DNA from 4 places in the Streptomyces sp. NBC_00209 genome. Region 1 is predicted to be linked to each of the others. Evidence: riboswitches for the same ligand, from Rfam matches in the RefSeq annotation. Region 1 holds a riboswitch; each other region holds the start of a gene.
The links. Region 1 has a riboswitch for cyclic di-AMP ahead of OG867_RS06175 (M23 family metallopeptidase). Riboswitches for the same ligand answer to the same signal wherever they lie in the genome.
Positions count from the first base shown of each region.

Region 2: linked by a shared signal. The riboswitch ahead of OG867_RS11505 (NlpC/P60 family protein) and the one ahead of OG867_RS06175 (M23 family metallopeptidase) in region 1 are both predicted to bind cyclic di-AMP.
Region 3: linked by a shared signal. The riboswitch ahead of OG867_RS19735 (transglycosylase family protein) and the one ahead of OG867_RS06175 (M23 family metallopeptidase) in region 1 are both predicted to bind cyclic di-AMP.
Region 4: linked by a shared signal. The riboswitch ahead of OG867_RS01635 (peptidoglycan DD-metalloendopeptidase family protein) and the one ahead of OG867_RS06175 (M23 family metallopeptidase) in region 1 are both predicted to bind cyclic di-AMP.

Region 1 is NZ_CP108121.1:1,424,336-1,427,536, reverse strand. Features, by position in the region: gene OG867_RS06180 (M16 family metallopeptidase) at 1-774, shown strand, start outside; cyclic di-AMP (ydaO/yuaA leader) riboswitch at 996-1,161, shown strand; gene OG867_RS06175 (M23 family metallopeptidase) at 1,175-2,014, shown strand; gene OG867_RS06170 (GntR family transcriptional regulator) at 2,225-2,929, shown strand; gene OG867_RS06165 (HPr family phosphocarrier protein) at 3,103-3,201, opposite strand, start outside.
Region 2 is NZ_CP108121.1:2,629,549-2,632,749, reverse strand. Features, by position in the region: gene OG867_RS11505 (NlpC/P60 family protein) at 418-1,572, opposite strand; cyclic di-AMP (ydaO/yuaA leader) riboswitch at 1,571-1,721, opposite strand; gene pcrA (DNA helicase PcrA) at 1,883-3,201, shown strand, end outside.
Region 3 is NZ_CP108121.1:4,326,078-4,329,278, reverse strand. Features, by position in the region: gene eno (phosphopyruvate hydratase) at 1-756, opposite strand, end outside; gene OG867_RS19735 (transglycosylase family protein) at 1,064-1,780, opposite strand; cyclic di-AMP (ydaO/yuaA leader) riboswitch at 1,785-1,953, opposite strand; gene OG867_RS19730 (transglycosylase family protein) at 2,239-3,201, opposite strand, start outside.
Region 4 is NZ_CP108121.1:351,778-354,978, reverse strand. Features, by position in the region: gene OG867_RS01650 (XRE family transcriptional regulator) at 1-183, shown strand, start outside; gene OG867_RS01645 (DUF6126 family protein) at 227-403, shown strand; gene OG867_RS01640 (tyrosine-protein phosphatase) at 415-1,227, opposite strand; cyclic di-AMP (ydaO/yuaA leader) riboswitch at 1,635-1,790, shown strand; gene OG867_RS01635 (peptidoglycan DD-metalloendopeptidase family protein) at 1,794-2,702, shown strand; gene OG867_RS01630 (SGNH/GDSL hydrolase family protein) at 2,886-3,201, shown strand, end outside.

The DNA.
Region 1 (3,201 bases):
ACCGCCGTGGTCGTCGGCGACCTCACCGGCATCGACCTGGACGCGCTGCTCGCCGAGACCCTGGGCGACTGGTCCGGGAACTCCGCCGAGCCCCGCCCCGTCCCGCCGATCACGGCCGACGACACCGGCCGGGTGATCATCGTGGACCGCCCCGGCGCGGTGCAGACCCAGCTGCTGCTCGGCCGCATCGGCGCCGACCGCCACGACAGCGTGTGGCCCGCCCAGGTCCTCGGCACCTACTGCCTGGGCGGCACACTGACCTCCCGGCTCGACCGGGTGCTGCGCGAGGAGAAGGGCTACACGTACGGCGTGCGGGCCTTCGCCCAGGTGCTCCGCTCCGGCGCCGCCGACTCCGTGTCGGGTGCGACGGGCGCCTCGATGCTCGCCATCAGCGGTTCCGTGGACACCGAATCCACCGGACCGGCGCTGGACGACCTGTGGAAGGTCCTGCGGACGCTGGCCGCCGAGGGCCTGACGGACGCCGAGCGCGAGACGGCCGTGCAGAACCTCGTGGGCGTCGCGCCCCTGAAGTTCGAGACGGCGGCCTCCGTCGCGAGCACCCTCGCCGACCAGGTGGAGCAGCACCTCCCGGACGACTACCAGGCGACGCTGTACGCCCGCCTCGCCGAGACCGGCACCGTCGAGGCGACCGCGGCCGTGGTCAGCGCCTTCCCGGTGGACCGGCTGGTCACGGTCCTGGTCGGTGACGCCTCGCAGATCGAGGAGCCGGTCAGGGCGCTCGGCATCGGAGAGGTGTCGGTCGTCACCGGCTGATCCGCCGCTCGGCCCGCTCGACGGGCAACGGGGAGGGTCCGGCGCGCGGTCGCGCCGGACCCTCCCCGCACGTTTGGGCGCTTTGAACCTTTTGCACGCTAAGAGGTCGGCTCGCCCTGTGGGATGCGCTACAAAGCCCCGTGTCCGTTTGGTGGCGGGAAGTCCGCCCGCTTAGCGTCGGGTCCGCTGTCCGCCACTCGTACGCGCATCCGTCACGTACCGGGCAGCCATCGCCGAGTCCCCGTCAGGCGCGAGCCTGGGGAGCCGGGGACCCACAAGTCCCTGGGGTGAATCGGATGCCCGCGCTCCGTCCGGGGCGAGGCGTCCGTAGGAGACCTTCCTGCTCCGAACCCGTCAGCTAACCCGGTAGGCGAGAAGGAAGGAAAGGACCAGCCACCCCATGGCGTTCACCCGTGCCACCGGGAAGCACCGTGCCCCGAGCCGCCTGACGCGCGCCGGCGCCAAGGCCGTCGGCGTCGCGACGCTCGCCGCCGGCGGTGTTATCGGCTCCCTGGCCTCCCCGGCCCTCGCCGCCGACACCGGGACGGCCCCCGCCGCCACCGAGACCGGCCTCTCCCAGCTCCTCGCCATCGAGAACACCCTCGCCGACCGGATCGACGCCCAGGCGGCGGCGCAGCAGCACCAGGCCGAGGCCGCCGAGAAGAAGGCGGCGGCCAAGGCGAAGGCGGCGGCCAAGAAGAAGGCCGAGGCCGCGAAGAACAAGGCCGCCGAGAAGGCCGCCAAGGCCAAGGCGGCGGCCAAGGCGAAGGCCAAGGCCGCCCGCGAGGCGTCCGCCCGCGCCGGCCGCTCCACCGCACGTACCGCGCTCGGCTCGTCCTACCGGCTGCCCGTCGCCGGCTCGTACGTGACCACCGGCTACAAGTCCAGTGGCTCCCTCTGGTCCTCCGGCAGCCACTCCGGCATCGACTTCCACGCCGCGTCCGGCAGCTCCGTCGTCGCCGTAGGCGCCGGCACGGTCGTGGAGGCCGGCTGGGGCGGGGCGTACGGCAACAACATCGTGCTCCGGATGACGGACGGCACGTACACCCAGTACGGCCACCTCTCCTCGATCGGTGTCTCCGTCGGCCAGGGCGTCGCGGCCGGCCAACAGATCGGGCTCTCCGGCTCGACCGGCAACTCCACCGGTCCGCACCTCCACTTCGAGGCCCGCACCACGCCCTCCTACGGCTCCGACATGGATCCGGTCGCCTATCTGCGCGCCCACGGCGTCGGCGTCTGACCGGTCACAGGCTCCATACCGAAGGCTCCGGCAGCCCGCCGGGGCCTTCGCCGTTCCCGCGCCTCCCCGCGCGCCTTCCACCGCCCGGCCGCGACCAAAAGATATTCATGAATTCCCGCCCGGCATCGGAAATGCGAGCGCATTGCAATAGAGTCACGCCAGAGGTGTCGATCGGCCGCTGTTCGCGGGGATTGAGGCGGAGGTTCGGACATGCGTGTTCCGGCGCATTCGGTATGCACGGCAATCCGTGACGACATCGTCTCCGGTGTCTTCGAACGTGGCAGCCGGCTCACCGAGGAGGTGCTCGCACGGCGTTACGGGGTTTCCCGCGTCCCGGTACGGGAAGCGCTGCGCACCCTGGAGTCGGAGGGCTTCGTGGTCACCCGGAGACACGCCGGAGCCTGCGTCGCCGAGCCCACGGAGCAGGAGGCCGCCGACCTCCTGGAGGTCCGCATGCTGCTGGAACCGCTGAGCGCGGCCCGCGCGGCCCAGCGCCGGACGGACGCCCACCTCAAGGTGTTGCGCGGCCTGGTCAGGCTCGGCCAGGAGCGGGCCCGCCGGGGCGAGGGCGAGGACCTGCGCTCCCTGGCCGGCTGGTTCCACGAGACGCTGGCCCAGGCGTCCGGCAGCCCCGGCCTCATCGCCCTGCTCACCCAGCTCCGCCACAAGATCGCCTGGATGTACGCGGTCGAGCAGCCGGCCCGCCCGGCCGAAGCCTGGGCCGAGCACGGGGCCCTCGTGGACGCCGTGGCGCGCGGGGACGCGGAGCGGGCGCGGGCCCTGGCCGTGCAGCTCGCCGACCGCCACGGCGCCGCGCACCGGCTCCGCCGCACCGCCCGCCCCGCCACCGTGCCCCGGGCCGGCCGTGTGAGGACTTCGCAACGTGCCGTAAACACCGCGGGCGGCCGGAATTAACAAAGGACGCGTACAAATAAAGAAAGGCGTGTGTAAAAAAACCGGAAAAGGCATCGCCCGCCTATTCGGCCCGGGCCGACACGGCTTGGGTCCGTGCGCGCAAAAGCCGCGGCGCCCCATGCAGGGGGCCGCGGCTTTCCGTAAGAATTCCGGCGGTGTCGGGCCGCTCGGGCTCAGACGGTCTCCGGAAGCTCCTCAAGCCCCTCGGCGACCAGCTTCGCCAGGCGGTCCAGGGCGGCCTCGGCGTTGTCCGCGTCGGAGGCGAGCACGAT
Region 2 (3,201 bases), 1.2 Mb from region 1:
GGGGCGGGCGTCCTTCCGTGCGACGGCCCGACGGGGTATACCGGCGGGCTTCTCCGGCGGCCGGCGAGGACGGTTCCTGATCCACGGCCACCGGGAAGGGACGCTAATCCGAGGTCACGGGAAGGTGTCGTTATGACGGTTATTGCCCGCTCTTGGCGTGGCATTGTCGCTGAATGACCGCACGTGAAGCCTGAATGACCGGGAAAAGTGCCACAGAATCAGGCAAAAAGTGCATTCATCATTCAAGCGGCCCGTAGGCCCCACCCTGCCCGGAGCGGTCCGGGGCGAGGGTTCTCACACCCCGTGAACGCGCTGACCCTGGCGAACATCTTCATCGCCACGCTCTGGACCTGAGCGGCGGTACGGGCCTGAGCGGCGGTACGGGGCCGGCCCGCGCGGACCGGCCCTCTTCCCCGGTCAGGCGGGGCGCACACTCCCGTAGATCGGCATGTAGTAGATCGACTCCTCGCGCACGTTCGCCCCGGGCTTCGGCGCGTGGATCATCATCCCGTCGCCCTTGTAGATCCCGACGTGGCTGATGTCGTCGTAGAAGAAGACCAGGTCGCCGGGTTGCAGATCGGCCGTCGCGATCCGCGTACCGACGTTCACCTGGTCCCAGGTGGTACGCGGGATGTCGACACCCGCCGCCTTCCAGGCCGCCTGCGTCAGCCCCGAGCAGTCGTACGAGGCGGGGCCGGTCGCCCCCCAGACGTACGGCTTGCCGATCTGGGCGCGGGCGAACGCGAGGACCTTCTCCGCCTTCGTTGAGGCGCTGCTCCCGGAGCCGGTGTCCGAGCCGGAACCCGAGCCCGTCTCCGTACCGCTGCTCCCCGACTCCTTGGCCTTCTGCTCGGCTTCCTTCCGGGCGGCGGCCTGCTTCTTCGCCAGCTCGGCGGCCTTCCGCTTGGCCTCCGCCTCCTTCTTGCGCTCCAGCTCCGCCAGCCGCGCCTTCTCCTCGGCGGTCAGCTTCGACAGCAGCGTCCGGGCCTCGGTCAGCTTCGTCTGGACGTTCTGCTTGCTGGTGCGCAGCGTGGCCTGCGACTCGGTCAGCGTCTCCAGGCTCTCCACGGCCTGGGCCCGCTGCTTGGACACCTTCGCCTGCTGCGTACGGAAGTTCGCGACCGCCTGCTGCTGGCGCTCGGCCATCCGGTCCATGAGGTGGGTCTGGTCGAAGAACGACTGCGGGTCGTCGGCCAGGAAGAAGGTTGCGGTCGGTGCGAGGCCGCCGTTGCGGTACTGGGCGGCGGCGTAGTTGCCCAGCGTCCTGCGGGCGTCGTTCACCTTCTCGGTGCGCTTGGCCACGTCGTCCAGGAGCGTGTCGACCTTGGACTTCTGCTGGTCCGTGGCCTCCTTGGCCTGGTTGTACTTCTGAGTCGCGGTGCCGGCCTGCCGGTAGAGGTCGTCCACCTTCTTCTGGACTTCCTCGATGCTCGGCTTCGGCGCGGGCGCCGCCATCGCGCTCTGGGAGGACAGCAGGGTCACCGAGGCCAGCGCGGCCGAGGTCAGCCCGACGGCCGGGGCGGTGGAGCGCATCCGGGTGCGCGGTTTGCGATGCGACGCCAAGGCCGGCATCTCCTTCCGTGGACCGCCTACCGGGTTAGCTGTCGGGTTCGGGCGGAACGGAAGGCTGCCCTACGGTCCGGTGGGGAAGGACCGATTCACCCCGGTGCTGCGTGTGGGTCCCCGGTTCCGGGCGGGCCCGGATTCGGCGTGGCGGCACGCTCGGCGTAGGTCGCCTCTGGGGGTACGGGCCGTCCGAACGTGCACGCTAGCCAACGCATGGGGCCGCTGGGAAGGTTGGTGTGCGATATGCCCGATACATTTCCGTGACCTTTTCGGAGCGGGGCCGGGTGTCAGTGGAGAGCTTTAGACTCGGACAGCGATGAGCAGCCTCTTTGACGACAGTTTCCTGGCCGGCCTCCAGCAGGAGGAGGACGCGGCCCCGCCGCCCCCCGAGGACCCCGCACCCGAAGCGGTGCCGGAGGACCTGTTCGCGGGCGTGTTCGACGGGCCCCCGCCACCCCGCGACGCGTACTACCGCGACGGCGCGCACCGCCCCGTCCTCGACCCCGAGGCGCTGCTCGACGGGCTGAACACCGAGCAGCGCGCCGCCGTCGTGCACGCCGGGTCGCCCCTGCTCATCGTCGCGGGCGCCGGCTCCGGCAAGACCAGGGTGCTCACCCACCGCATCGCCCACCTGCTGGCCGAGCGGGGCGTCCACCCCGGCCAGATCCTGGCGATCACCTTCACCAACAAGGCCGCCGGCGAGATGAAGGAGCGCGTCGAGCAGCTGGTCGGGCCCCGGGCCAACGCGATGTGGGTCATGACCTTCCACAGCGCCTGCGTCCGCATCCTGCGCCGCGAGTCCAAGAGGCTCGGCTTCACGTCCTCGTTCTCGATCTACGACGCCGCCGACTCCAAGCGGCTCATGGCCCTGGTCTGCCGCGATCTGGAGCTGGACCCGAAGCGCTACCCGCCGAAGTCCTTCACCGCCAAGGTCTCCAACCTCAAGAACGAGCTCATCGACGAGGAGACCTTCGCCGGGCAGGCCGCCGACGGCTTCGAGAAGACCCTGGCCCAGGCGTACGCGATGTACCAGGCCCGGCTGCGCGAGGCCAACGCGCTGGACTTCGACGACATCATCATGACGACGGTCCATCTGCTCCAGGCGTTCCCCGACGTCGCCGAGCACTACCGCCGCCGCTTCCGGCACGTCCTCGTGGACGAGTACCAGGACACCAACCACGCCCAGTACACGCTGGTACGCGAGCTGGTCGGCCCGGCCGGTCCGGAGAACGCGCCCGCCGAGCTCTGCGTCGTGGGTGACGCGGACCAGTCGATCTACGCCTTCCGGGGCGCGACCATCCGCAACATCCTCCAGTTCGAGGAGGACTACCCGGACGCGACGACGATCCTGCTGGAGCAGAACTACCGCTCCACCCAGACGATCCTGTCCGCCGCCAACGCGGTCATCGAGCGCAACGAGAGCCGCCGCCCCAAGAACCTCTGGACCAACGCCGGCACCGGTGCCCGCATCGCGGGCTACGTCGCGGACACCGAGCACGACGAGGCGCAGTTCGTTGCCGAGGAGATCGACCGCCTCACCGACGCGGGCGACGCGAAGGCCGGAGACGTCGCCGTCTTCTACCGGACGAACGCGCAGTCCCGTGTCTTCGAGGAGATCTTCATCCGCGTCGGCCT
Region 3 (3,201 bases), 2.9 Mb from region 1:
GCCGTCCTTGTAGAACTCCGAGGCGGCGACGTCGAGCGCGAGCGCGATGTCCTTGCCCGGGGCGTAACCGGCCTCCTTGATGGCCTCGATGATGAGGTCGAGGGCGGCGCGGTTGGACTCCAGGTTCGGCGCGAAGCCGCCCTCGTCGCCGAGGCCGGTGGACAGGCCCTTGGTCTTCAGGACCTTCTTCAGCGTGTGGTAGACCTCGGCGCCCCAGCGCAGGGCCTCGGAGAAGGACTCGGCGCCGATCGGCGCGATCATGAACTCCTGGATGTCCACGTTGGAGTCGGCGTGCGAGCCGCCGTTCAGGATGTTCATCATCGGAACGGGCAGCAGGTGCGCGTTCGGGCCGCCGAGGTAGCGGAACAGCGGGAGGTCGCTGGCCTCGGAGGCGGCGTGGGCGACGGCGAGGGAGACGCCGAGGATGGCGTTGGCGCCGAGCGAGCCCTTGTTCTCCGTGGCGTCCAGGTCGAACATCGCCTGGTCGATGAGGCGCTGCTCGGTGGCGTCGTAGCCGACGAGCTCCGGGCCGATCTGCTCGATCACGGCGAGGACGGCCTTCTCGACGCCCTTGCCCTGGTAACGGTTGGGGTCGCCGTCACGAAGCTCAATGGCCTCGAACGCGCCGGTGGAGGCGCCGGACGGAACAGCAGCACGACCGGTGCTGCCGTCGTCGAGGCCGACCTCGACCTCGACCGTGGGGTTGCCCCGGGAGTCGAGGATTTCCCGGGCTACGACGACGTCGATGGACGGCACGAGGCATCTCCTTCTGGGATATGACGCTGGTTGTGCAGGGTCGCTTTGGCCTTGCGACAAGAGCCTAACCGGCCCGGCCGTCTGCGTCGGCCGACCGCCCGTCCCCTGGGACGAAAAAGGAACCAAGAGCGGGCATACCGGTCTGAAAGACCAGGTAATTACTGACAAGTAACTACAACAGTTGAACGATCACCGGCCGCCCGGCACCCTCAACGCGGCGTGCCCCGGCCCGGCACACACGGGGGGAAGGTGCGTGCCGGGCCGGGGCGGCCTGAGCGATCAGCGAGGAGGGATCGCGGTTGCTTCGTTACTTCGTCAGGTGGAGCTGCTGGCCCGGGTAGATCAGGTCGGCGTCCTGGACGATGCCCTTGTTCAGCTTGAACAGCCGCTCCCAGCCGCCCTTGACGTGGTGCTCGGCGGCGATCTTGCTCAGCGTGTCACCGGTGACGACCTTGTACTCGCCGTCACCCTTGGCGACCTTCTTGCCGGTGGGGGTGGTGACCGTCTTCTTCGGCGCGTCCGAGCGGTCGGAGCGGTTGGTGGCCGGGGCCTCGGTGCGCTCGGTCTTCTTCGGGGCGGCCTCCTGCTTGGGGGCGGCCTCCTGCTTCGCGGCACCGGAGCCGGTGTCGACGCCCGGGTCGACACCGTCGTTGGTCAGGTTGCCGGCACCGGCGCAGGACCAGGCGCCCGGGCCCTGCAGGTCGAGGAGCTTCTCGGCGGTGGCGATCTGCTGGGCCTTGGTGGCCAGGTCGGCGCGGGGCGCGTACTGCGTACCGCCGGCGGCGGCCCAGCTGGACTGGGAGAACTGCAGGCCGCCGTAGTAGCCGTTGCCGGTGTTGATCGACCAGTTGCCGCCGGACTCGCACTGGGCGACCGCGTCCCACGTGGAGACGGAGGCGGCGGAGGCGTTGGTCGCGCCCATCAGCGGCACGGCGACGGCGGCACCGGCGACACCGGCGAGCGTCGCGACACGGATGGCCTTGGAGGGGCGGCGGTGCTTGTTGCCCTTGCGGTTGAGCAGCATCGAGTCTTCTCCTCACCGACGCCTGCGAGGTGAGCTGTCGGGTTCGGGCCAAGTGAGTTGCCCGGCCGCGCCCCTGGCGCGACTTCACCCCTAGCCGGCCCCGAGTCGTCTCCCGACGATCAGGCCCAGCGCCTACCTGGGTCCCCCGCTCCTGCCTACGGCGCTTTCGCGTCTGTTCCCTTCGACCGACGGCAGGATTCGGCGTGACGGTCGACGGGGCCCGCGGTGCGAGCGGTTCTGACCGTAATCACACCCACTGGTCATATTCAAAGAAGGACATACCGGATAATCATCCCGTAAGAGCATCCGATGAACCCTCATTTATGCAGGTCGGAACGGATGCGGCGGGACCTCCCGGACAAGGGGCGTGAGTTCACGCGAAGAGACCCATGTCTCACTCGGTCAAAAGTGGGACATGGGCCTCTTAAACCACCCAAAGCGCAGAGGGCTCTAACGGCTCATCCGGCGCTCTCGGCGACCTTGTCCGGGGCCAGGCCACCCAGGCCCAGATCGAGGTTCTGGCCGGGCAGGATGAGGTCCGGGTCGGAGCCCACCTCGTCCTTGTTCGCCTCGTACAGCTCGGGCCAGCCGCCGGGCAGGTCCTGCGCGTCGGCGATCGCCCAGAGGTTGTCCCCCGCCCGTACGGTGTACGTGCCGTCAGCCGGCCCCGTGGCGCTGTCGCGTGCGTCGCCGTCACCCCGCGAGGCGTGCCGGCCCGCGTCGCGCCCGTCGGCCGTCCCGGCGGCGTCGTCGGCGGCCGGGGTGCCCCGGTGCTTGCCGCCCTGCGCCCGCGCGTCGTCCGTCGCGCCGGCCGAGGGGTCCGCGGAGGAGTCGGCCGAGGGCGTGGTGGACGGGTCGTCCGAGGCGGACGGGGTGCCGGAGGGGTCGGCCGAAGGATCGCCCGACGGGGAGGCGGAGGCATCCGCCTTCTCCTCGGCGCTCTTGCCCGCGTGCTTGCCGGAGCCCTTGCCGGCCCCCTTGCCCGTGGTGGCCCCGCCGGACGCCTCGTCCGAGGGGGTGGCCGACGAGTCCGAGGAGGCGTCGTCCACCGGGTCGGCGCCGAGACCGGCGTCGAGGCCCGAGTCGGCGCTCCGGGCGGGCTCGTCCTCGTCCTTGTCGCCCGGGTCCACATCCGCCTTGCCGGCGGCCTTGGTGAGCCCGGAGATCACCGCACAGCTCGGCCACGCCTTCGGGCCCTTGGCGGCCAGGACCCGCTCGGCCACCGCGATCTGCTGCGAGCGGCTGGCGAGGTCGGCGCGCTCGGCGTACGCCTCACCGCCGTACGCCTTCCACAGCTCCGGTGTGAACTGGAGACCGCCGTAGGAGCCGTTGCCGAGGTCGGCGCTCCACATGCCGCCGCTCTCGCAGTCGGCCACCCGGTCCCAGGTCGCGGTGTCCGCGGCGTGTGCGCTCGCCGCGCC
Region 4 (3,201 bases), 1.1 Mb from region 1:
CGGGTGACGCTCGGCGAGACGGTGCACGACCTCGCGCCCGGTGACGGCGCGCACTTCGACTCGCTCACCCCGCACCGGATCGCGGCCCCCGAACCCGAGGGCGCCGAGCTGCTCTTCGTCCACACCCTGCTGCAGAGCCCCGCCGCCGACCTGTGCCTCGGCGGCCAGGTCCACCGCGGCTGAGACGTTCCCGCCGCCGGAGCCCCGGCAGCCAGAGAGGCCAGTCATGCCTGATTCAGAGCACTACGACCCGCTCACCCCGGCCCCGCGCCCCGGCGCCGACAGCCAGGAGAAGAAGATGCCGCGCGGACTCGTCATCCGGCTCTTCGCCTACCTGGTGGCCGGGCATGTCATCGCCGCGTTCCTCTATCTGCTCTTCGCGGTCGGCATGCACAACCAGTAGGCGGGGCCGCCTCAGCTCTCGTCGAGGAGCCGTTCGCGCAGCTGCTCACGGGTGGCGGGCGTGAGCTTCAGCCCTTCGGTGAGATAGCGGTCGGTGCCGCCCCAGGTCTCGTCCATGGCGGTGAAGGCCGCGGCGAGGTAGTCGGGCTGGGCGCCGAAGAGCGGGTTGAGCAGCTCCAGCACCTCCGGGGACATCCCGGCCGACGAGGTGTCGCTGCGCCGGATGCGGTAGCGGCGGTGCGCGTCGTTCGACTTGAGGTAGTCGGCCTCGATGGTCTCCCGCCCGACGCCCACCGCCAGCAGCGTCACCGCGATCGAGAGCCCCGCCCGGTCCTTGCCGGCCGCGCAGTGCATCAGGGCGGGGACGCTGTCCTCGGCCAGGGCGTGCAGCACCCGGCTGTGCTCGGCGGTGCGCTCCAGGATGATCGAGCGGTACGAGGCGACCATGCGGCTGGTCCCCTTGCCGTCGGCCAGGATCGAGCGCAGCTCCGCCATGTCGCCGTCGCGCACCATCCGCCAGAACTCGGCGCCGTCCGCCGGGTCGCTGAGCGGGATGCTCACATTCCGTACGCCCGGCAGATCGATGTCCAGGCCGTCCAGCTTGTGGTCGGCCGCGTTGCGGAAGTCGAAGACGGTGTGCAGGCCGAGCCCGCCGAGGAAGGCCGCGTCCTCGGCCGTGGCGTGCGCCAGGTGCCCGCTGCGGTAGAGCCTGCCGTGGCGCACCCGGCGGCCGTCGGTGGTGGGCAGACCGCCTACGTCGCGGAAGTTGCGGACACCGGTGAGAACGGGCTCCGTCGGCGGGGTCTGCGGCAGCTGCTGCGTCACGGTCACTCCTGGAGGCTCTGCCCCGGCGCGTGTCGCCGACGGGCCCACGACCGCGACGATACGACATCGGTTCCTGGGGCAATCATCTCGGCCGCCCGCTCCGGTGCGGACGATGGCCACGACATGTCCGTATTGCCGGATTATGTAGAACTTGCCCTGGTTGTGCGGGAGATGATCACCCGCTCGTGAGCGGGATCATATCCGTGACGGTGTGTGGTGGCGCCCCGGCTGGGTACTCCCCGCGCCGCGCGGAAAGCCAAGATCCGTAATCCACGGAGTGTGACCGGAATTCCGAGCCGCAATTCCGGTGCGGAATCCGGCGCCGAACATGTGGCTTGTTTCCGCCGTCCCGGCTCGCTTACGTTCCATGCCATCCGGATGGAACGCCCAATCCTGCCGCCGTCCGGAATTCGCACTCACTCACCGTGTGGCAGGAGCGGGGGAACCAGGTAAGCCGCCGACCGGGACGACCGGACGGCTAGGGGTGAAGTCGCGCCAGGCGCGGCCGGGCATCTCCAGCCCGAACCCGACAGCTCACCTCGCAGGCGCCGGAGAGGAAATTCTTCATGCCCAATTCGGGTAAGCACCGCCGTCCCAAGTCCAGCACCATTGCCCGTGGCGTCGTCGCCGCGAGCGCCGGCGGAGCCGTCATCGCGCTTCCGCTGCTCGGCGCCACCGGTGCCCACGCCGCGGAGCAGTCCGCACCGGCCACGTCGAAGTCGGCCGCCGCGCACACCGCCCCGGCCAAGCCCGCGAAGAGCGCCGGCACCACCACGTACTCCGTCGTCTCCGGCGACTACCTGTCGAAGATCGCGGCCCAGCACCACGTCGAGGGCGGCTGGCACAAGCTGTACCAGGACAACCGCGAGGTCGTCGGCGAGAACCCGAGCCTGATCTTCCCGGGCATGAAGCTGACCCTCGGCGCCAAGGCGGCCCCCGCCGCCACCACGTCCGAGGCCCCCGCCAAGGCCGCGCCGAAGGCCGAGACGAAGACCGCGCCCAAGGCCGAGACCAAGACCGAGACGCAGACCGAGGCCAAGACCGAGGCTCCGGCCGCACAGGACAACGCCTCCGGCTACGTCCACCCGGTCCCGGGCAACCACACCACCGCGTACCGCGCCTCCGGCGCCAGCTGGTCCAGCGGCAGCCACACCGGCATCGACTTCCCCGTCTCCACCGGCACCAGCGTGAAGGCCATCACCTCCGGCACCGTCGTCACCGCCGGCTGGGGCGGCGCCTACGGCAACCAGGTCGTCATCAAGCACGCCGACGGCCACTACTCCCAGTACGGCCACATGTCCTCGCTCTCCGTCTCGGCGGGCCAGACCGTGACCGCGGGCCAGCAGGTCGGCCTCTCCGGCTCCACCGGCAACGCCACCGGCCCGCACCTCCACTTCGAGGTCCGCACCGGCCCGGAGTACGGCTCGGACATCGACCCGATCGCCTACCTGGCGTCGCACGGGATCACCGTCTGATCCAGGCACCACCGGCCCGGTGATCCGGGTCGCTGAACGACACAGAGGGACGGCGCACGGCGGTGCGCCGTCCCTCTGCTTATTCCCCCTTTACCGAAAACTGACCGGGTGGTTTATCTCACCACCCGTCAACCCCTTATTACGGTCGCGTAGGTCACATTCCGGGGTGCAGGATATGCGGTTGTGGCAGACGATTCGAACAACCTTCAACAGGGCGCCATCGACCGACAGGGCGCCATCGGGTCGTACGCGGCGATTGGCGACAGCTTCACCGAGGGAGTCGGCGACGCCGGCCCGGACGGAACGTTCGTCGGCTGGGCCGACCGGCTCGCGGTACTTCTCGCGGACCGGCTCCCGGAGCCCGGCCCGGCGACCCGGGCCGAGGGCTCACCCGTTTCCGCGCACGGGGACTTCCGGTACGCCAATCTCGCCGTACGAGGACGCCTCCTCGACCAGATAGTCGAGGAGCAGGTGCCCCGCGCCAAGGAACTCGCCCCCG